3 regions of the Aeromonas enteropelogenes genome follow, and region 1 is predicted to be linked to each of the others. Evidence: predicted binding sites of a transcription regulator. Region 1 holds the regulator's gene; each other region holds the start of a gene.
What was found. The regulator MetJ, encoded in region 1, represses methionine synthesis genes. The targets are predictions, from matches to a motif close to AGANNTCTAGANNTCT.
Positions count from the first base shown of each region.

Region 1 (6,777 bases):
GCTGACCGAGGAGGCCGCCGACATCCCCTTCAGCCTGAGATCCAACTGGCGGCAATACTGGCTGGTGGATCCCCTCGACGGCACCGGCGAGTTCATCGCCGGTAGCGGCGACTTCGCCACCTTGATCGCCCTGGTACGGGATAATGTGCCCGTGCTCGGCGTCATCTATGCCCCCGAGTCCGACGTGCTCTACTGGGCGATACGCGGCCATGGCGCCTTCAAGGAGGTTAATGGCGAAGTACATCCCATCAGCGCCATGCACCACGAGCACAATCAGCCCGACTCGCTGGTGGTGGCCATCAGCCGTCGCCAGAGACTGGAAAACCTGACCCGTCGCCTCAACCCGGCCATCAACTACGAGTTGATCCCGCTCGGCTCCAGCTCCCTCAAATCCTGCCTGGTGGCGGAGGGGGCGGCCGATTGCTACGTGCGGCTCGGTCCCACCGGCGAGTGGGATACTGCTGCTGCCCAGTGCATCGTCGAGGCGGCCGGTGGCCGCATCCTCAGCCTGACGCTGCAACCGCTCAGTTACAACGAGACGGAGTCGCTGGAGAACCCTGACTTCATCGTGATGGGGGATCCGGATCTCGCCTGGAACAAGATCCTGGTTCAGCAGCCTGGTTGATATGTCATCGGACAGCGCAAAAAGGCGGCTACCAGGCCGCCTCTTTGCTTGGTGTGATCCGCTGACTATATCGACAATGGGTAGGGATATCCTCTGGTAAATGGTGAGAATGATAGTGAATCATCACAACCGAATCCGGAGTATCGGCATGATTTTCATGTAATTCTGAAAACACTCAGTTAGCCGAGACAAAAAATTAATTATGAATGAAAAATCGGGTTTATATACCGATATTTTTTACATTTCCAGTTTTACTCAATTTCGCGAACCCGATTCTATTCCCAATTTCACTGGCTTTCGCCCATTATGGTAGTGATATGTTTCACCCCTGCTCTTTGAGAATTAAATCCCGATAAACCACAATAAGCTCAGATTAAAACACTAACAAAAAGTGAATTATCAATGAGTTTATCTGCAGAGGTATCCCGGGAGCTCTCCGGTTCCCACTCAACTCCTGTCACCGTCGGCAGCTGGCGCCGCCACGACACCCACTGGGTCATCAGCCTGTTTGGTACCGCCGTCGGTGCCGGCATCCTGTTCCTGCCCATCAACCTGGGTCTGGGCGGTATCTGGCCCCTGATCATAGTCGCCGTGCTGGCCGGCCCCATGACCTTCCTGGCCCACCGCGGGCTGGCGCGCTTCGTGCTGTCCTCTTCCCGCCCCCACGCCGATTTCACCGATGTGGCCGAGGAGCACTTCGGCAAGATGGCCGGCCGCCTCATCTCGACGCTCTACTTCCTCTCCATCTTCCCGATCCTGCTCATTTACGGCGTGGGACTGACCAACACGGTGGAGAGCTTTATGGTCAACCAGCTCGGCATGGCCTCCCCGGATCGGGTGATGCTCTCCGGCATGCTGGTGTTTGCCATGATCGCCGTGATGCTGGCGGGGGAGAAGGCAATGCTGCGAGCCTTCGCCTTCATGGTCTACCCGCTGGCAGCCATACTGGCAGCCCTCTCCTGCTACCTGATCCCCCAGTGGCAGTGGCCACAGATGAGTGCGTTTGAGGGCGGCAGCTTCCTCAACACCGTCTGGCTGGCGCTGCCAGTGACCGTATTCGCCTTCAGTCATGCCGCCGCCATCTCGGGCTTTGCCAACGTGCAGCGCCGGGAATATGGCGAGCAGGCCGAGGCCAAGAGCGGCCAGATCCTGCGCAACACCACCGTCATGCTGGTGAGCTTCGTACTCTTCTTCGTCTTCTCCTGCGTGCTGAGCCTCACCCCGGCCCAGCTGGCGCAGGCCAAGGCCCAGAATGTCTCCGTGCTCTCCTATCTCGCCAACATCACCGACAACCCGGTGATCGTGACCCTGGGGCCGCTCATCGCCTTCATCGCCATCAGCTCCTCCTTCCTCGGCCACTTCCTGGGAGCGCGAGAGAGCCTCAAGACCCTGATCGCCAAGCCCACCGGCCTGTCGCTGGCCAAGGCCGACAAGCTGGGCATCGCCCTGATGTTCTTCTCCATCTGGGGTGCGGCCGTGGTCAACCCGGGTATCCTCGGCCTGATGGAGACCCTCTCCGGCCCCGTCATCGCCATGATCCTGTTCATCATGCCGGTAGTGGCCATCTACAAGGTGAAGTCGCTGGCACGCTTCCGTCACCCTTGGACCAACGGCTTCATCCTGCTGACCGGCTCCCTGGCGGTTTCTGCACTGCTCTTCAGCCTGCTGAAGTAACAGGATGCAAAGAGAAAGAGGCGACCCCGGGGTCGCCTCTTTTGTCTCTGTGTCGCACCGGTTTACCCCAGCCTGGCATCGTTCTCCACCGCCTGCTCCGGGATGGCCATCACCACGGCGCCATCCGCCCGGTAGAAACCGGTCAGCAGAAATTCGGACTGGAAGGGGCCAATCTGTTTGGTCGGGAAGTTCACCACGGCGATGATCTGACGGCCAACCAGTTCCTTTGGCTGGTAGAGATCCGTTATCTGGGCACTGCTCTTGCGCACGCCGAGCTCGGGACCAAAATCCGCCCACACCTTGTAGGCGGGCTTGCGCGCCTCGGGAAAGGGTTCGACCCGCACCAGGGTGCCCACCCGCAACTCCACTATCTCGAAATCCTGCCAGCTTATGGTCTGCATTCCGGCTCCTCGTCCCGCCAATGTCTCATGAGACTCAGCATGCCCCGAAACACCAGCCCTTGTCTTCGGCGAACGGCCGCTTCGTGACGGCTGTCGGTCACCGGGCAACACAAGAGAGGAGAGCGCCGGTCAGGCGACAACAAGAGTGGCGGCGAGAGCCAATGTGCGCGGGTAACGGCGAAGGCGGCAATGGGGGATGGCAGATAGCAATGACGCGGCCATCAGCCGCGTCATTGAAAGGAGTTATTCCTTGTCGAAATCTTCGATTTCCTTGCCCAGCGCCTCCATGATGGCACGCGCTTCGGCAGGCACGCTGTCCGGATGATCCTTGCGAAGATCGTCGTCGCAGGGCAGCGGCTGACCGGTGAAGGCATGCAGGAAAGCTTCACAGAGCAGCTCGCTGTTGGTCGCATGACGCAGGTTGTTCACCTGACGGCGGGTGCGCTCATCGGTCAGTACTTTCAGCACCTTGAGCGGGATCGAGACGGTAATCTTCTTGACCTGTTCGCTCTTCTTACCGTGTTCCGCGTAGGGGCTGACGTAGTCGCCGTTCCACTCTGTTCCCATGACTCACCTGTTCTCATTTGGCCGTGAGGGCGGATTTTAACCCTTAAGGAAATCAATGGCAATCCAACAGCAAAGCCATTTAGACGTCTAGAGCTATTGACGGCTTTTTCTTGCTCGCGTAGTGTGAATCACCATAGGCCAGCAATGGCGGGATAACGCGTAACAGCAAGATGCCTGCGTTCGAAGAGACATCAAGGAGAGTGATATGACCCACAAGGCCACCCTGGCGGTACGCACCGGGATTGAGACAGACCAGCAGCACGGTGCCGTGGTGCCACCCATCTACCTCTCCAGCAACTACACCTTTGCCGACTTCGGCGAGCCTCGTCAATACGATTATGCCCGCTCCGGCAACCCGACCCGCACCAATCTGGCGGATGCGCTGGCGGCGCTGGAAGGGGGCGCCGGCGCCGTGGTCACCGGCACCGGCATGGGTGCCGTCCACCTGGTCACCACAGCCCTGCTCAAGGCAGGAGATCTGCTGATCGCCCCCCACGACTGTTACGGCGGTACCTGGCGCCTGTTCGAGTACCTGGCGGCCAAGGGTCACTACAAGGTGCTGTTCGTCGACCAGGGGGACGAGACGGCGCTGACCGAGGCGCTCTCGCAAAAACCTGCGCTGGTATGGGTGGAGACTCCCTCCAACCCGCTGCTGCGGGTGGTGGACATCGCCGCCATCGCCGAGGCGTCCCACGCGGCGGGCGCCAAGGTGGCGGTGGACAACACCTTCCTCTCGCCGCTGCTGCAACAGCCGCTGGCGCTGGGGGCCGATCTGGTGGTGCACTCCACCACCAAGTACATCAACGGCCACTCCGACGTGGTGGGCGGGGTGGCGATCGCCAAGGAGCCCGAGCTGGCCGAGTCGCTGGTGTGGTGGGCCAACTGTCTGGGGCTCACCTCCGGGGCGTTCGACTCCTACCTCACCCTGCGCGGCCTGCGCACCCTGGCCCCCAGGTTGCGCGCCCATCAGGAGAACACCGACCGCATCCTCGCCTTTCTGCAGCAGCAACCGCTGGTCAAACGCATCTATCACCCCAGCCTGCCGAGCCATCCGGGCCACGATATTGCGCGCCGTCAACAGTCCGGTTTCGGCGCCATGCTAAGTTTTGAGCTCGATTGCGGCGAGGCGGGCATTCGCGCCTTTCTGGCGGCCCTCACCCTCTTCTCGGTGGCCGAATCCCTCGGCGGGGTGGAGAGTCTGGTGGCCCATCCGGCCAGCATGACCCACAGGGCCATGACCCCGGCCGCCCAGCAGGCGGCAGGCATCAGCAGCCAGCTGCTGCGCCTGTCGGTCGGTATCGAACACGGTGAGGATCTGGTGGCCGATCTGGCCCAGGCGTTTGCACAAGCACAGCAGGTGGCGAAGTAATGGAACAGCAGCAACAAGGAGAGATCGCGGTGGCAACAGAAGCAGGCTTGAAGCGACGTCACGTCCACAAATTCGGTGGCAGCAGCCTGGCGGATCCGGTCTGTTACCGCCGGGTCGCCAGCATTCTCGAACAACAAGCCGAGCAGCAGGGGGGCGGGCGAGAGCTGGTGGTGGTCTCCGCCGCCGGCAAGACCACCAACCGGCTGATCCAGCTGGTGGAGCTGGCCGAAGCCGGGGATGAAGCGGCCGGCGAGGCCATCTCGGCCCTGCAGGCCTACCAGCAGAGCCTGATCGACGGCCTGCTGGAGGGGGAATTGCACCTCGAGCTGAGCCAGCAGCTGGCCGACGACATGCAGCTCATCGCCAAGACCCTGGAGGGGCAGTTTGACCGCTTCGAGCGCAACGGCCTGCTCGCCTTTGGCGAGGTGTGGTCGGCGCGCCTGCTGGCGGCCCTGCTCACCAGTCGCGGCGACAAGGCCATCTGGCTCGATGCCCGCAGTTTCCTGCGCGCCGAGGATGGTGCCCTGGTCAAGGTGGATACCGCGCTGTCCAGCGAACTGCTCAAGGCGCGGCTGGCGGAACACGCCGGGCGCATCGTGGTGACCGGCTTTATCGCCGCCGACATGGAGGGACGTTCCCTGCTGCTCGGTCGCAACGGCTCCGACTACAGCGCCAGCCTGCTGGCCCTGCTGGCGGACGGCGAATCCACCACCATCTGGAGCGACGTGGCCGGGGTCTACAGCGCCGACCCGCGCCGGGTCAAGGAGGCGCGCCTGCTGGAGCGCCTGAGCCTCGCCGAAGCCAACGAGCTGGCCCGCCTCGGCTCCTCGGTGCTGCATTCGCGCACCCTGCAGCCGGTGGCCGACAGCCGCCAGCGGCTCACTCTGCGCTGCAGCTACAACCCGGACGAGGGCTGCACCCACATCCTGCGCCGGGCGCCGCGCTCCGGCGGCGCCCGCATCGTCTCCTCGGTGGATCAGATCGCTCTCATTGAGCTGAAGGTGCTGCCGCAGACTGATTTTGAGCAGACAGTGGCAACCATCGAGGCTTATCTGGCCCGCCATCGCCTCAACCCGCTCACCCTGCAGCGCCAGCCGGATCGCCGGATCCTGCGCCTCGCCTACACCCTCGAGGTGGCGCAGGGGGCGTTCGAGCTGCTGCGCGACTTCCAGCTGCAGGGCAGCTTCACCGGTCTCATCCAGCGCGAAGGCTACAGCCTGGTGGCGCTGGTGGGGGCTGGCGTCACCGATAACGCCGAACAGTGCCACCGCTTCTACCAGCTGCTGGCGGATCAGCCGCTGGAGTTCGTGCAGGTGGCCAAAGATGGCCTGAGCCTGGTGGCCGTGCTGCGCCAGGTGGTGCTGGAGCCACTGCTGATCGCCCTGCACAGCGCCCTGTTCAGCCGCCCGAACCGGGTCGGCCTGGTGGTGTTCGGCAAGGGCAACATCGGCGGTCACTGGCTCAACCTCTATGCCCGCGAGAAGGCGCGGCTCGAGCATGAACTGAACCTGGCGCTCACCCTCTACGGGGTGTTCAGCTCGGAAGGGGGCCTGCTGGATGAAGAGGGGCTGGATCCCCTCAAGGTGCAGGACAACTTCAATCCCAAGCCGCTGATCTGGCCCGAGCTGCTGGCCCAGCTGGAGCAGCACGGCTTCGATACCCTGATCGCGCTGGACATGACCGCCAGCGAGACGGTGAGCCGCTACTACCCGGACTTTGCCCAGCTCGGCATTCACATCATCGCCGCCAACAAGTTTGCCGGCGCCGCCGACAGCGAGTTCTACCAGCGCATCAAGCAGACCTGCCGCGATCATCAGGTGCAGTGGCGCTACAACGCCACCGTCGGCGCCGGGCTGCCGATCCAGTCCAGCATCCAGATGCTGCGCCAGAGCGGCGACCGCATCCAGGGGGTCTCCGGCATCTTCTCCGGCACCCTCTCCTGGCTGTTCCAGCAGTATGACGGCAGTCGCCCCTTCTCCGAGCTGGTGGACGAGGCATGGCAGCACGGCCTGACCGAGCCGGATCCCCGCGAGGATCTCTCCGGCCAGGATGTGCGCCGCAAGTTGCTTATTCTGGCGCGGGAGGCGGGTTTCGAGCTCGACTCCGCCGACATCGAGCTGGAGAACCTGGTGCCCGTCTCC
Region 1 is NZ_CP083625.1:1,855,860-1,862,636, reverse strand. It holds gene cysQ (3'(2'),5'-bisphosphate nucleotidase CysQ) at 1-625, shown strand, start outside; gene LA321_RS08785 (aromatic amino acid transport family protein) at 1,028-2,299, shown strand; gene LA321_RS08780 (tRNA-binding protein) at 2,362-2,700, opposite strand; gene metJ (met regulon transcriptional regulator MetJ) at 2,944-3,267, opposite strand; gene metB (cystathionine gamma-synthase) at 3,473-4,636, shown strand; gene LA321_RS08765 (bifunctional aspartate kinase/homoserine dehydrogenase II) at 4,636-6,777, shown strand, end outside.

Region 2 (6,777 bases), 300 kb from region 1:
GGGGACCAGCTTCAGCTTCACTATCCCGCTTTCCGACTGCCGGTGGGATGCCCCGGCACTGACCGGCAGCCACTGGTGGCTGCTTGGTGATGATCTGCTGCTACAGGCAACCATGACCCGTTTCGGTGCTACCCTGCATCCCATTGATGGCAGCCAGCTAGATGGGGAGCTGGAAGGCTTGCTGCTGGCGGATGAACAAAGCCTCGAGCGAGCGCTTGGCAGCGAATGGCAACGCTGGTTACAGCACGCCAGTCTCAAGGGGATAGTTATCTCCCCCCGGGAGGCGCTGCGGGGGCGGCTTGGCACCAGCCACTGGTGGCGACTCGGTCAATCCCCCCTCTACCCGGACCTGCTGCTGGAAACGTGCCGCGATCTGCTGGCCGACCATGCCATGCCAAGCCAGGACGAAGCAACGGCAACCCTGGATGGCCGTGTGCTGGTGGCCGATGATCACCCGGTGAACCGGGCCTTGCTGGTCCGCCAGCTGGCGATACTTGGGGTCGACTGCGAGGTGGTGGATAATGGCGAGCAGGCACTGCGTGCCTGGCAAGGGCAGCGTTTTGCCCTGCTGCTGACCGATTGCCATATGCCGGTCATGGATGGCTATACCCTGGCGAGAACCCTGCGCAGCCAGGGAGAGCAGGCCCCCATCATAGGGGTGACTGCCGATGCGTCCGAGGAGGCGACCCAGAGCATGACGGCGGCCGGCATGAATGGCATGCTGATCAAACCCTATGCACTGGAATCGCTGCGCAAGTTGCTGACCAAGTGGTTGCCTGCAAGCGGCACCAATGCAGCTGAGCCAGCCGACTCGACTTCTGCCCTCGAGCAAGCCAGCCGCTGGCGGGATCTGTTTGGTGATGAGGCCCTGGCCTGCACCATGGCGCGAGAATATCTGGCATCAAATCAGGCTGATTGCCAAGAGATGATGGCAGCGACGGCGGCTCGTGATACCCGGGAATTGATGGAGATAGCCCATCGCATCAAGGGGGCAGCCCGCATGGTCGGTGAAGCCGCGCTGGCGGAACAGGCGGCCAGGCTGGAGTCAGCCGCCCGGTTGAAACAGCTGGATGAACTCGAGGCGTTGGCAGCCGGTGTGAATGCCGCCATGCATGAAGTAACACGCGAAATGGGACTGTGGATCCATGAATAAGAGAGAAGATGAGCTGGTTATCATGGTGGTGGAAGATCACGCCTTCCAGCGCAAGACCCTGTTGCACCAGATCCGCAGCCTCGGATATCAGCAACTGCTGGAGGCGCAGGATGGCCTCTCGGCGTTGGCGCTTTGCCAGCATCATCAGGTCGACATTCTTATCTGTGATCTGCGCATGCCCGGCATGGATGGCATGGCGTTGTTGCGCCGCCTCTCTCTGGGGGGCTTCAAGGGGGGCATTATCCTCTCCAGTGCCCTGGAGGATGACGTGGTGGCGGCAGTGCTGCGAATGAGTGCCGCCTATGGCCTGCAGGTGCTGGGGCGGCTCGAAAAGCCCTCAAGTCCGCAGCAAATCCGGCAACTGATCGACACCTGGTCCCCCGGACAAGAGCCACAACATAGCGAAGAGGGGGACGGCATCGACGTCGTCGAGTTGCAACTGGCCCTCGAGCGGGATCAGATCCTGCCCTGGTACCAGCCCAAGGTGAGCTTTGTGACCGGTCAGTGGGTGGGCATGGAGGCGCTGGCCCGCTGGCAGCACCCGGAATATGGCATGATCTCTCCCGCCCGTTTTATTCCCCTGGCGGAGAACAATGGGCTCATCGATCAGCTGACCGAGGTCATCATCAACAAGTCGCTCCGTGATGGTCATCTCTGGGAAGAGACGGGTCTGTCATTGAATCTGTCGATGAACCTCTCCACGACATCCCTGATCGAGGGGGATCTCTGCCACTCCCTCATCAACCAGTGTCAACGCTGGAGCATCAATCCCGAGTTGATCACCCTGGAGGTGACCGAGAGCTCTTTCGTCCAGGATTTGGGCAAGTCCCTGGAGGTGCTGACGCGTCTGCGCATGCACGGTTTTGGCCTCTCCATTGATGATTTCGGTACTGGCTACTCCTCCATGCAGCAGCTGGCGCTGCTGCCGTTTACCGAGTTGAAGCTGGATCGATCCTTCGTGGATCGCTGCTATGCCGATCCTTCTCGTCTGGCCATTATCGAATCCAGCATCGAATTGGCCCGTAAACTGGGGCTCAAGTCAGTCGCGGAAGGAGTGGAAGACGAGCAGACCTGGCGCCAGTTGGCTGCGCTGGGTTGCGATGTCTGCCAGGGATTTTTCTCCGCCCGGCCGATGCCCCGTCACGAGCTGAAAAACTGGCATGCAGCTTGGTTGGAACGCTTGCCAGCACTGCTGTCTGGCTGATGGGGGCTGTGCCTGACCCGTGGGCTGGATATGCAGTTGGTGCCGAATGAGAAAGGTTGGCAGGAAAGAGGGTCGGCAGGGTTGAAAGGGGTGGCGGAGCAAGCCGCCACCTGGCGTTATCGCGGCTAATCGAGGCGGCGGAAGGTGGCATTCTCGAGGCTGCAGGGGGTCTCCTGGTTGAGCAGGTTGACCAGCAGGATGGCCCGCTTCTCGCCATCAGGTTCCATATAGATGGCTTCAAAACCGGCGAAGGGGCCGGTCTCTATCTTCACCTTGTCCCCCTGGCTGGGCAGCCTGGCGTAACTGGCTCTCGCCTCGTCACTGTCATCCTTGCTCATCAGCTGATAGACAAGCGCACTGTTGATGGGCGTCCATTCGCTGCCGAAGTGGATGATCCGGCTGATGCCGCGGGTCGACTTCAGGGTGATGGGGGTGACTTCGTTCAGATCGACGAAGATAAACAGGTAGTTGGGAAACATGGGTTCCCGAACGGGAACCCGCTTGCCCCGGCGCAGCTTCTCGATCTCCACCATGGGGTAATAGGATTCGATACCCTGGGCATCGAGATGGGCGCGGGCGCGGGCCTCTTCTTTTGGCTTGCAGTAGGCCAGATACCATTTTTTCATGTGATCAGTATGTTCGTGTTGCCGTGCTCGCGGATATGATAGCGGCGCTTAATAAAAAGGCCACGCAAAGCGTGGCCTTTTTTACCGAATGGATGATTACCAGCCTTTGACCAGGCCGCCCTTGAACAGCTCCTGACCTTTCTTGTAGACATCGTCAGTCTGGAAGGACTGGACGAACTGTTTGACCTTCTCGTCATCCTTGTTGTTCTCGCGGGCCACGATCAGGTTGACGTAGGGGGATTCCTTATCTTCAACAAACAGGCCGTTTTCGCTCGGGGTCAGACCGATCTGGCCAGCGAAGGTGTTGTTGATGATGGCCAGATCCACGTCTTCCAGGGAGCGGGGCAGCTGGGCTGCTTCCAGCTCGACGATCTTGAAGTTACGCGGATTGTTGGTGATATCCAGTACGGTGGCTTCCAGGCCGGCACCCTCTTTCAGGGTCAGCAGGCCCTGCTTCTCCAGCAGGATCAGGGAGCGGCCCAGGTTGGTCGGGTCGTTCGGTACCGCGATCTGGGCACCATCCTGCAGCTCGTTCAGCGCCTTGATCTTCTTGGAGTAACCGGCGATCGGGTAGACGAAGGTGTTGCCGACCGGCACCAGCTTGAAGCCGCGATCACGGATCTGGGCATCCAGATAGGGTTTGTGCTGGAAGGCGTTGACGTCGATGCTGCCATCGTTCAGAGCCACGTTCGGGGTGACGTAGTCGGAGAAGGTCACCACTTCGACGTTCAGGCCATATTTCTCCTTGGCGATCTTGGCGGCCACTTCGACCAGCTCGGTTTCGGGGCCGGCGATGGCACCCACTTTCAGGCTCTTGTTCTCTTCTTTCTGGCCGCAGCCGGCCAGTACCAGGCCAGCCAGCAGGGCAGCCGCAACGGATTTGATGCCAAATTTCATAAAACCTCCTGTCAGAAATCGACGATTAACGATGATCGTATTTGTTGACCAGGCGCTCACCTGCGCTCTGGATGAGTTGAACCAGCACAACCAGGATAACCACGGTGACCAGCATGACGGTCGGGTCGAATCGCTGGTAGCCGTAACGGATACCCACATCACCCAGACCGCCCCCACCGATGGCACCGGCCATGGCGGAGTAGTTGACCAGGGTCACCAGGGTAATGGTGACGCTGTTGAGGATGCCGGGCAGGGCCTCGGGCAGCAGCACCTTGGTGATGATTTGCAGGGGCTTGGCGCCCATGGCCTTGGCTGCTTCCAGCAGGCCGTCCGGCACCTCCATCAGGGCCCCTTCCACCAGGCGGGCGATGAAGGGGATGCAACCGACGGTCAGCGGCACTATGGCGGCGATGGTGCCGATGCTGGTGCCGACGATCAGCCGGGTCAGCGGGATGATGGCCACCAGCAGGATGATGAAGGGCACCGAACGGCCGATGTTGACCACCATGCCGAGGGTGCGGTTGAGCAGCGGGTTGGCCAGGATCTGGCCGGCCTTGGTCACGTGCAGCGCCACGCCGAGCGGCAGACCGAGCAGGCAGCCGAACAGGGCGGAGGCAAACACCATGATGAGGGTGTCGCCCAGGGCCGTGAACAGCAGATTAATCATTGCTTCGGACATAACCCATTACCTCCAGCTGAATATGGTTGTCGATGAAGAACTGCTGGGTGGCCTCGCACTGGGCCTCATCCCCGAACAGTTCCGCCAGCAGGAAGCCGAACTTGACGCCGCCGGCGTATTCGATGTCGGCGCTCAGGATGCTGATGTCGATGTTGAAGCGGCGGCTCGCCTCCGAGATGAGCGGCGTGTCGACCGTGCTGCCGGTAAAGCCGAGCTTTACCAGCGGATAGCTGGCGGGTACCCGCTCCGTACTCATCCGATCCTGATACTCCTGGGGTACTTCCAGGTGGATGGTGGAGTGGATGAAATCCCGGGCCAGCTGGGTCTTGGCATTGCTGAAGAACCAGGCCACTTCGCCCTGCTCGATCAGCCGGCCGTCACTGATGATGGCCACTTCGTCGCAGATCCCCTTCACCACGTCCATCTCGTGGGTGATGAGCAAAATGGTGAGCCCCAGCTTGACGTTGATTTCCTTGAGCAGGGTCAGGATCGAGCGGGTGGTCTGCGGGTCGAGGGCCGAGGTGGCCTCATCGCACAGCAGCACCTTGGGGGCCGGGGCCAGCGCCCGGGCGATGGCGACCCGCTGCTTCTGGCCGCCGGAGAGCTCTGACGGATAGGCGTGGGCACGGGCTTCCAGCCCGACCAGCGCCAGCAACTCGGCGACCCGATGCTGGATCTTATCCTTGCTCCAGCCTGCCAGTTCCAGCGGGAAGGCGATGTTGGCAGACACGGTGCGGGAGGAGAGCAGGTTGAAATGCTGGAAGATCATCCCGATCTGGCGGCGGGCCTGGGTCAGGTCCCGTTCGCTCAGGGTCACCAGATCCTGGCCATCGACGATGACCTGGCCCTCTGTCGGACGCTCCAGCAGGTTGACACAACGAATGAGGGTGCTCTTGCCGGCGCCGGAGGCACCGATCACCCCGAAAATTTTGCCTTGGGGCACATGCAGGCTGACATCACGCAGGGCGTGCACGGCATCACTGCCTTTACCGTAGACTTTGTTGAGACCGATCAACTTAATCATGGGATTCTTCCGTGCTAACAGCCTTAAAGCACAGGGCGCTACAGGCGGGTGAATTGGGCAGAGGTTTCACTGGGTGACACTGCCATCATGGAGGATGATGCTAAGATGTCTGGATGGCCGTGTCAACGACCATTTATACATCTAGACGTCTAAAAAAGTGAGAAAAAGGATGCCCTTCCCGAGATGATGTTTTGTGGCGAAGAGGGGCTAAATATTGAATTCATGAATGTGGCTATCAATCCGAATTTAACATGGAAATCCTGGCTTGAATGTCATTTATATTGGATTTTGCACGACCTTTTTGTTCTGCTTCGTTTGAAGCACCTATGCACGCCCCGCCCTATCTTTTTACTTTTTGTTGCACAAATCGTTCCCGTTTCCTCGTCTATGGCACTTCTTGCCCGTTCATTTGATATAGCGCAAGGGGCAGCGCGATCCTGATTGGGGCACGAAAGATGGTTTTTTATACTGGGATGGACATCAGACAAGGAGGGCAGTGCGATGAGATTCCAACAGATCAAACAGTTGCTGCACTATCTGGAGCAGGTACATCACCAGCTTGGGCTCTGCTACGGGCGCTTGGCCGCTCAGGTGGACAGTGAACGCAGCCGGATGTTGCTGGTGTATTTGCAGGGGCGGGAAGACGCCGCCTGCGCTCACCTGCACGAGTATGGCAGCCAGCTGACCGAGGCGGTAAGGGAGACCTGGCTGGAGCAGGGGTTTAGCGAAGACATGTTGCCCGGCATTCGCCAGTTCGAGCTGCCAGCCACGGCCCAGACCCAGGATATCGTCACCCGGGTGTGTAGTTGGGAAGAGCAGCTGGTGGGCGAGCTCAATCATCTGGCCCGCGAGTGCCCGACCTCGGATACGGCGGCGCTGCTCGAGAATCTGGCCCGGCTGGAGCAGACCCGCCTGACCCGGTTGGTACACGGGGTGCATCGCCTGGACGATTTGTAAGGCCATATGAAAGAAGGGCCCGGCATGGCTGTCGGGCCCCTTGATTATGGGAGGTAGTCACAACGCCGAAGTGTTCAGCCCTGATGCTGCTCGGCGGCATAGAGGGCTGCCCCTATGATGCCTGCTTGGTTGAGGCTGGCCGCCGGGATGAGCGGCGCCCGGGTCTGGATGCGGTCGACAAACTTCTCCAGTTTGGCAGCGCTGCCGCCCCCCAGGATGAAGAGGTCGGGGGAGAAC
Region 2 is NZ_CP083625.1:2,159,204-2,165,980, forward strand. It holds gene LA321_RS10180 (ATP-binding protein) at 1-1,153, shown strand, start outside; gene LA321_RS10185 (EAL domain-containing response regulator) at 1,146-2,357, shown strand; gene rfaH (transcription/translation regulatory transformer protein RfaH) at 2,483-2,983, opposite strand; gene metQ (methionine ABC transporter substrate-binding lipoprotein MetQ) at 3,080-3,880, opposite strand; gene LA321_RS10200 (methionine ABC transporter permease) at 3,906-4,559, opposite strand; gene metN (methionine ABC transporter ATP-binding protein MetN) at 4,540-5,583, opposite strand; gene LA321_RS10210 (hypothetical protein) at 6,085-6,540, shown strand; gene ppgK (polyphosphate--glucose phosphotransferase) at 6,615-6,777, opposite strand, start outside.
Region 2: metN (methionine ABC transporter ATP-binding protein MetN) is a predicted target of MetJ. The motif match lies at 5,719-5,734, and genes of this name have one in related genera.

Region 3 (6,777 bases), 1.0 Mb from region 1:
CAATCCCAGGAAGAGGCCATGGCAGCCATCAGGGCCCGCAGACCCAAGGCGTTTGCCCTGGCCTGCCATCGCCACTGGCTAGATGCCCTGACCCTCAGGCTGGCTGGCGGTTGATCACTGGTTGCCGCCCTTCTCGTAGGTAAACACCTTGCCGATATCTTCCACCCGATAGCTGGTGAGCTGGTAGACGTAGTAGTTGAGCCAGTTGGCAAACAGCAGGTGACCATGGCTGCGCCAGCTGGCCCTCGGGGGTTGGCTCGGATCATTGTTCGGGTAGTAGTTGACCGGAATGGCGGGATCGAGCCCGGCTGCCAGATCCCGCTGATACTCCCCATCCAGAGTCAGGGCGTCGTATTCGGGATGGCCGGTGACAAACACCTGGCGACAATCCTTGGTCGCCGCCAGATAGACCCCCGCCTCCTCTGATTCGGCAAAGATCTGCAGATCGGTGTGGGCGCGGATGAGGTCGCCATCGAACGCCGCATAGCGGGAGTGAGGCGCCACGAACTCGTCATCGAAGCCGCGCAGCAGCGGCTCGTGCTCGTCGAGGCGATGGTGGCGATAGACGCCGGAAAGCTTGTCGCCATGGGTCTGTTTTTCCATGCCATAGAGGGCTTTCAGCGCCGCCTGCACCGCCCAGCAGAGGAACAGGGTAGAGGTGACGTGCTGATGGGACCACTCGATGATCTCGACGATGCGCGGCCAATAGACCACCTCCTCGAACTCCACCAGCCCGAGCGGCGCCCCCGTGATGATCATGCCGTCATAGTTGTTGCCACGCACCTGTTCGAAGTCGTGATAGAAGTTCTCCAGATGCGCCCGGGGCGTGTTCTTCGACTCCCGATCGTCGATGCGCAGCAGATCCACATCCACCTGCAGCGGCGAGTTGGAGAGCATCCGCATCAGCTGGATCTCGGTTTCGATCTTCTTGGGCATCAGGTTGAGGATCAATACCCGCAGCGGGCGGATATTCTGGGTGACGGCCCGGGACTCCGTCATCACGAAGATGTTCTCCTGCCCCAGCACCTCGGCGGCGGGTAACTGATCCGGAATCTTGATCGGCATGCTTACTCCCTGTACTGCATCGGTAAATATGTCTGGACATCCAGAAGCCTATAATAAAGCGCCTGACCTGTCATCAGATACCTTTTGTATTCGATCCCGCGTTTGACTAGCATACGGCTCAGTGTGTCTCTCGCAGCCTGGACAATGACTGGTATCAAGATCTCCGTAGACCGACTGCAGGTCGGCAATTTCGTCTCTCTGCCACTGGGTTGGCGCGAACACCCCTTCCTGTTTTCCAGCTTCAAGCTCAAGAATGAAGAGGAGATCGAGCTCATTCGCCGGCTTGGCCTCAAGCTGGTGACCATCATCCCCGACAAGAGCGACGCGCCGCCCAAGCCGTTGAACCAGGTTCAGGCACAAACGAGCGAAGGGCCGGACACCGCCCTGCGCCAGATCCAGATGCAACAGGAGAAGCTGCGCCGCATCGAACAGTTGCAGCAGTACAGACGCAACCTGCAACAGTGCGAGAAACAGTTCCAGCAGTCCCTGGCGCAAGTGCGCAACGTGATGAGCAAGATCCAGTCCCGCCCCCTCAACGCCATCGGCGAAGCGCAGGAGCTGGTCAACGCCATGACGGATCAGCTGCTGGCGGTAGACGAGATGGTGCTGCACCTGGTCTCAGATAGCGAGGATGGCAACAACCTCTACTTCCACTCCCTCAACGTCAGCGTGCTCAGCATGCTGCTGGCCAGGGAGTGCGGCATGGACGCCGGGCAGATCCGCCAGATCGGCATGGGAGCCCTGTTCCACGACATCGGCAAGTTGAAGATCCCGAGCCAGATCCTGCGCAAGACCGAGCCCCTCACCAAGCCGGAAAAAAACCTGATGGCCCAGCATCCGCGCTACGGGCTGGAACTGCTCAACCTGGCCAAGGATTTCCCTGCCGAGGCGAAGGGCATCGTGCTGCATCATCACGAATACCTGGATGGCAGCGGGCCGGAAGGGCTCAAGGGGGGGCAGCTCGATTCCCTCACCCAGATGGTGTCGCTGATCAACGAGTATGACAATCTCTGCCATATCCAGGCCAAGGTGCCCTACTCGGCCCTGAGCGGCCTCTACAAGCAGCGCAAGGCACAGTTCAATCCGGAATACCTCGGCATGCTGATCCGGCTGATGGGGATCTACCCGCCAGGCAGCGTGGTGCAGCTCTCCAACGGCCAGGTCGGTCTGGTGATGTCGGTGAATACCTCCCGTCTGCTCTACCCCTCGGTGCTGGTGTACGACCCGCGCATTCCGCGCCAGGAGGCGGCCATCATCGACCTGCAGCAGGTCGAGCTGACCATCGCCAAGGTGATCCATCCCAAGCGCTTGCCCCCAGCCGTCTTCGAGTACCTCAATCCGCGTACCCGGATAAGCTACTACTTCGAGCACAACAAACCCTGATAGCCAGCCATGGCTCACGACCCCTTTACCCCCAGCCCCGAGGAGCCCGCCATGCGCATCGAAATCATCAGCACCGGAGACGAGATAGTGACGGGACTGGTGGTAGATACCAACGCCGCCTGGCTCAGCGCCCTGCTGCTGGAACAAGGCTGGCAGGTGCGCCGCCGCATCACGGTCGGGGACAACCTCGCCGATCTGAAAACCGCACTGCTGGAGAGCGCGAGCCGCGCCGAGGTGGTGCTGGTATGCGGGGGCCTGGGTCCCACCGCCGATGATCTGACCGCCCAAGCGGCGGCCGAAGCTTTCGGGCAACCTCTGACCCTGTTCCCCGAGTGGCTCGCCAGCATCGAGGCCCGCTACGCCAGCCGGGGCAGGATCATGCCTCAGAGCAACACCAAGCAGGCCTGGCTGCCGCAAGGGTGCGAGCACCTCGACAATCCGGTCGGTACCGCCTGTGGCTTTGTGGTCAGCCATGCCAGCAACCACAGCCAGAGCCGGCTCTTCTTCACCCCGGGCGTGCCGTTCGAGTTCAAGCTGATGGTGCGCGAGCAGATTTTGCCGCGCCTCAAATCCCTTGCGGGTGAGCAGACGGACACCGAACTGCGCCGTTTCTACACCTTCGGCATCTCGGAATCCGCCCTCAGCGACAAGCTGGATGCAGCCCCCTGGCCAGCCAGCATCGAGCTCGGTTACCGCTCCTCCATGCCCCTCATCGAACTCAAACTCATTGGCCACGGAGCCAGCGCGGCAGACATGGATGGCGCCGAGGTGCGCCTGCTCGGGGAGATCCAACCCTGGCTGGTGGGCCGCGGCAACGAGGAGCCAGCCCGGCATATCCTGGCGCTGCTGGGGGAGCGCCCTCTCACTCTGCAGGAAGGGGAGAGCCGGGGTGCATTGCTCGCCCTCTGTCATGACCACCCCGCGCTGGAAGCCGGTTTCAACCACACCCTGAGCGACGATCTCGCGCAGCTGACGGGTTCCGCCAGCGGGCTGAGCCTCACCATAGGTCGGGCTGGCCCGGATGGGGTACCGCTACTGCTCTGCGCCGATGGTCATCGGGTTGGCCAAATGCTGAAGGCGAGCCATCCGGATCAGGAGAGCCTTCGCAAGATCCTCGCCTTCGCCGCTCTCGATATGCTGCGCCGTCACCTGCAAGGGCTGCCCGAACTGGGTGACTATCTGACCATGGTCCGAACGGCGCAACTTCGCTCATAGGCATTTCCTATCCCCCACCCGCCAACGCCGTCAGCGGCACTGACCACGGGCTCTGCCGTCCCCTTGTCCAGGGGGCGGATACGCGCGCCACCCACGTCCGAAATTCTTCAGCCTGCATCACTCATTCGCACTTAATGCATTGACCAAACAAAAGAAATCTCTGGATACTGCCGGCACATATCGAATAATCCATCATTGAATGGTTGGTAAATGACCAGTTGGGCCCAACCCCCCTGAGTCGGCAAGGAGAGCGAGTGTTACGCAAAGAGTGGCTGCTGCTATCAAGCGACATGGAACAGGTCTGCCTGCGTATCGCCGCCGGCCTTACCAAACCGGTCACCGAGCAGGATGTGCAGAGCCTGCTGCTCGCCTCCAACTGTCGCCGCTACCAACCGCTCACCGAGGGGATCAAGCAGGCCATCGCCCTGCTCAATACCCTGCTGGCGGATCCGGCGGCCCCTGTCTCTACCACCCCCATCCCCATCGCCCAGCGGCACGATGCCAGGGTGACCATTCTGGTGGAGAAAGACCGGATGAAGGGCATTGCCCAGATCACCGCCGACTGGGGTGGCAAGTACCTGACGCTGGAGCAGCTGCAGGAGGTGATCGCCCAGAGCGAGATCAAACAGGGGGTCAGCGAACCCTTGCTCATGGAGGCCATCCAGTCCGCCAAGGAGGCCAGCCCGGGCAGCCTGCTCAAACTGGTCGTGGCCCGCGGCGAGCCCGCAGTCAACGGCCAGGACACCCGCTATGAACGACTGGTGGAGACGCCGGCCGAACGCATCCTCAAGCCCCAGGAGCGGGAGCACGGCAAGGTCGACCTGCGGGATCTCGGCTCCATCGTCACTGTCAAGGCGGGTACCCAGCTGATGCGCCGCCACCCGGCAACTGCGGGGATCCCGGGATTTACCGTGACCGGGCAGGAGCTGCCCGCCAAACATGGCAAGGACTCCCCCATGATGGCGGGAGAAGGCACCTTCCTCTCCCAGGAGGATCCCGATCTGCTGATCGCCAGCCGCGCCGGGCTACCCTGCCGCGAGAAGTCCGGCATGAAGGTGGATGAGGTGCTCAGCGTCAAGCAGGTGGATGCCCGCCACGGCCATATCACCTTCGAAGGGGGGCTGATCGTCAGCGGCGATATCAACCCAGGCATGAAGGTGTCCGTCAGCGGCGACATCGTCGTCGGCGGCTTTATCGAGGGGGGATTGATTGAAGCCGGTGGCAGCATCACGGTGCGCCACGGCATCATAGGGCGACGCAACGAGCAGGGGGAGTACCTCTGCCAGCTCAATGCCCAGGGTGAGATCCACGCCAGCTACGCCCAGTACACCCAGCTGGCGGCGGGCGGCAATATCCAGATCCAGAGCCAGCTCAGCCACTGTTACAGCCGTAGCGGCCAGGATATCAGGGTCGGCGACAGCGCCATGCGCAAAGGCAATCTGCTGGGGGGGCTCAGCATTGCCAATCGTCTCATCATCTCCCCCGTACTGGGCGCTTCGGCAGGCAACCAGACCCGGCTGCAGATCCTGGGGGGCTACTTCACCCACAAGGAGCAAGAGCAGCAGCTCAAGCAACGCCAGCAAGCCGGGCAACAGCAGCTGGACAAGCTCAAGGAGCTGGTGATGCGACTGGTGCAACTGCCGAGCGACAAGCGCAACCCGGAGACACTGCGCAAACTCAAACCCATCCGCGACCAACTGCTGGCCGAGCAAAATCAGCTCAGCGACCAGCTGGCCGCCAATCACGAAGAGCTGCAAAAACTGATGGCCGAGATGGATATCATCGCCACCCAGCACCTCTTCCCCGGTGTCGAGGTGGAGATGGCCCACCACCACAACCGGGTCGATATCGAGCACGGCCCCATCCACTTCTGCATCCGCGAGGATCAATTGCTGATGAACCCCTACGAGGGGCGCAAGTAATCCATCCCATGCCACAGCGGTGCCAGCCGTGATCCCGCCGCCGATTTTCGCTACACTCGCCACTTCCTTGGCCCCATAGGGCGGGCCACCCAGACTCAGGTAGTGAGAGATGTACAAGCTGATCGCATTGGATATGGATGGCACCCTGCTCAACCCGCAGGGCAAGATCACCCCCCGCACCCATGACGCCATCCGGGCCGCCCGCGCCAAGGGGGTCACTGTGGTGCTGGCCTCCGGTCGCCCGCTGGAGGGCATGAGCCACTATCTGGCGGAGCTTGGCCTCACCGGGCAAGATGATTACGTCATCTGCTACAACGGCGCGCTGGTGCAACAGGTCGCCGATCAGCGCATCATCCGCAGCCAGCTGCTGACCGGGGCCGACGCCAGTGCCATCGCCAGGCTGGCCAACGAGCTGGAGGTCAACATCCACGGTTTCTCGGTGACCCGGGGGCTCATCAGCCCCAAGGTGAGCACCTACACCGAACACGAGTCCCGCCTTATCGGCATGCCCATCAATCTGCTGGATTTCGCTACCCTGCCCAGCGATGAGCAGATCATGAAGGTGATGATGATCGACGAGCCGCCCCAGCTGGCCCGCGCCATCGAGCGCCTGCCAGGCGAACTCCATGAGCGCTATACAGTGGTGCAGAGCGCTCCCTTCTTCCTTGAGTTCATGAACAAGCAGAGCAACAAGGGGACCGGGGTCGCTGCGCTGGCCGAACATCTGGGACTGACGGCGGAGCAGGTGATCACAGTGGGGGATGCGGGCAACGATCGCCACATGATCGAATATGCCGGCCTTGGTGTGGCCATGGGCAATGCTACCGACGAGATCAAGGCGCTGGCACAGCACATCACCGCGCGCAACGATGAAGATGGCGTCGCCCGGGTGATCGAGCAGTTCGTCCTGAACGTCTGACATGCCTGCTTGCCTCATCGCCTGAGAGGCACAACGCAACGGGGAGAGGCCAGCTGGCCTCCCCCCGTTTGTTATGTCGCTATGCCAATCCAGTCTGATTCAGCGGTCTGCAAGGCACTGGGTGTGTGAGCCAGGCTGCAGGTAGGGCATCAGCAAGGGAGCCATCCCTTGAGCACCTGCACCGGCAGCGCCGAGGTAAAGCGGAACTTGTCGGACTGGCTGCCCGGCACATAGGCGGTCAGGGTGCCGAAATGGTCGTCTCCCAGATAGAAG
Region 3 is NZ_CP083625.1:829,002-835,778, forward strand. It holds gene LA321_RS03845 (cyclin-dependent kinase inhibitor 3 family protein) at 1-114, shown strand, start outside; gene metA (homoserine O-acetyltransferase MetA) at 115-1,065, opposite strand; gene LA321_RS03855 (HD-GYP domain-containing protein) at 1,210-2,448, shown strand; gene LA321_RS03860 (competence/damage-inducible protein A) at 2,500-3,663, shown strand; gene LA321_RS03865 (DUF342 domain-containing protein) at 3,918-5,585, shown strand; gene yidA (sugar-phosphatase) at 5,695-6,504, shown strand; partial or broken gene LA321_RS03875 (transglycosylase domain-containing protein) at 6,604-6,777, opposite strand, start outside.
Region 3: metA (homoserine O-acetyltransferase MetA) is a predicted target of MetJ. The motif match lies at 1,092-1,107, and genes of this name have one in related genera.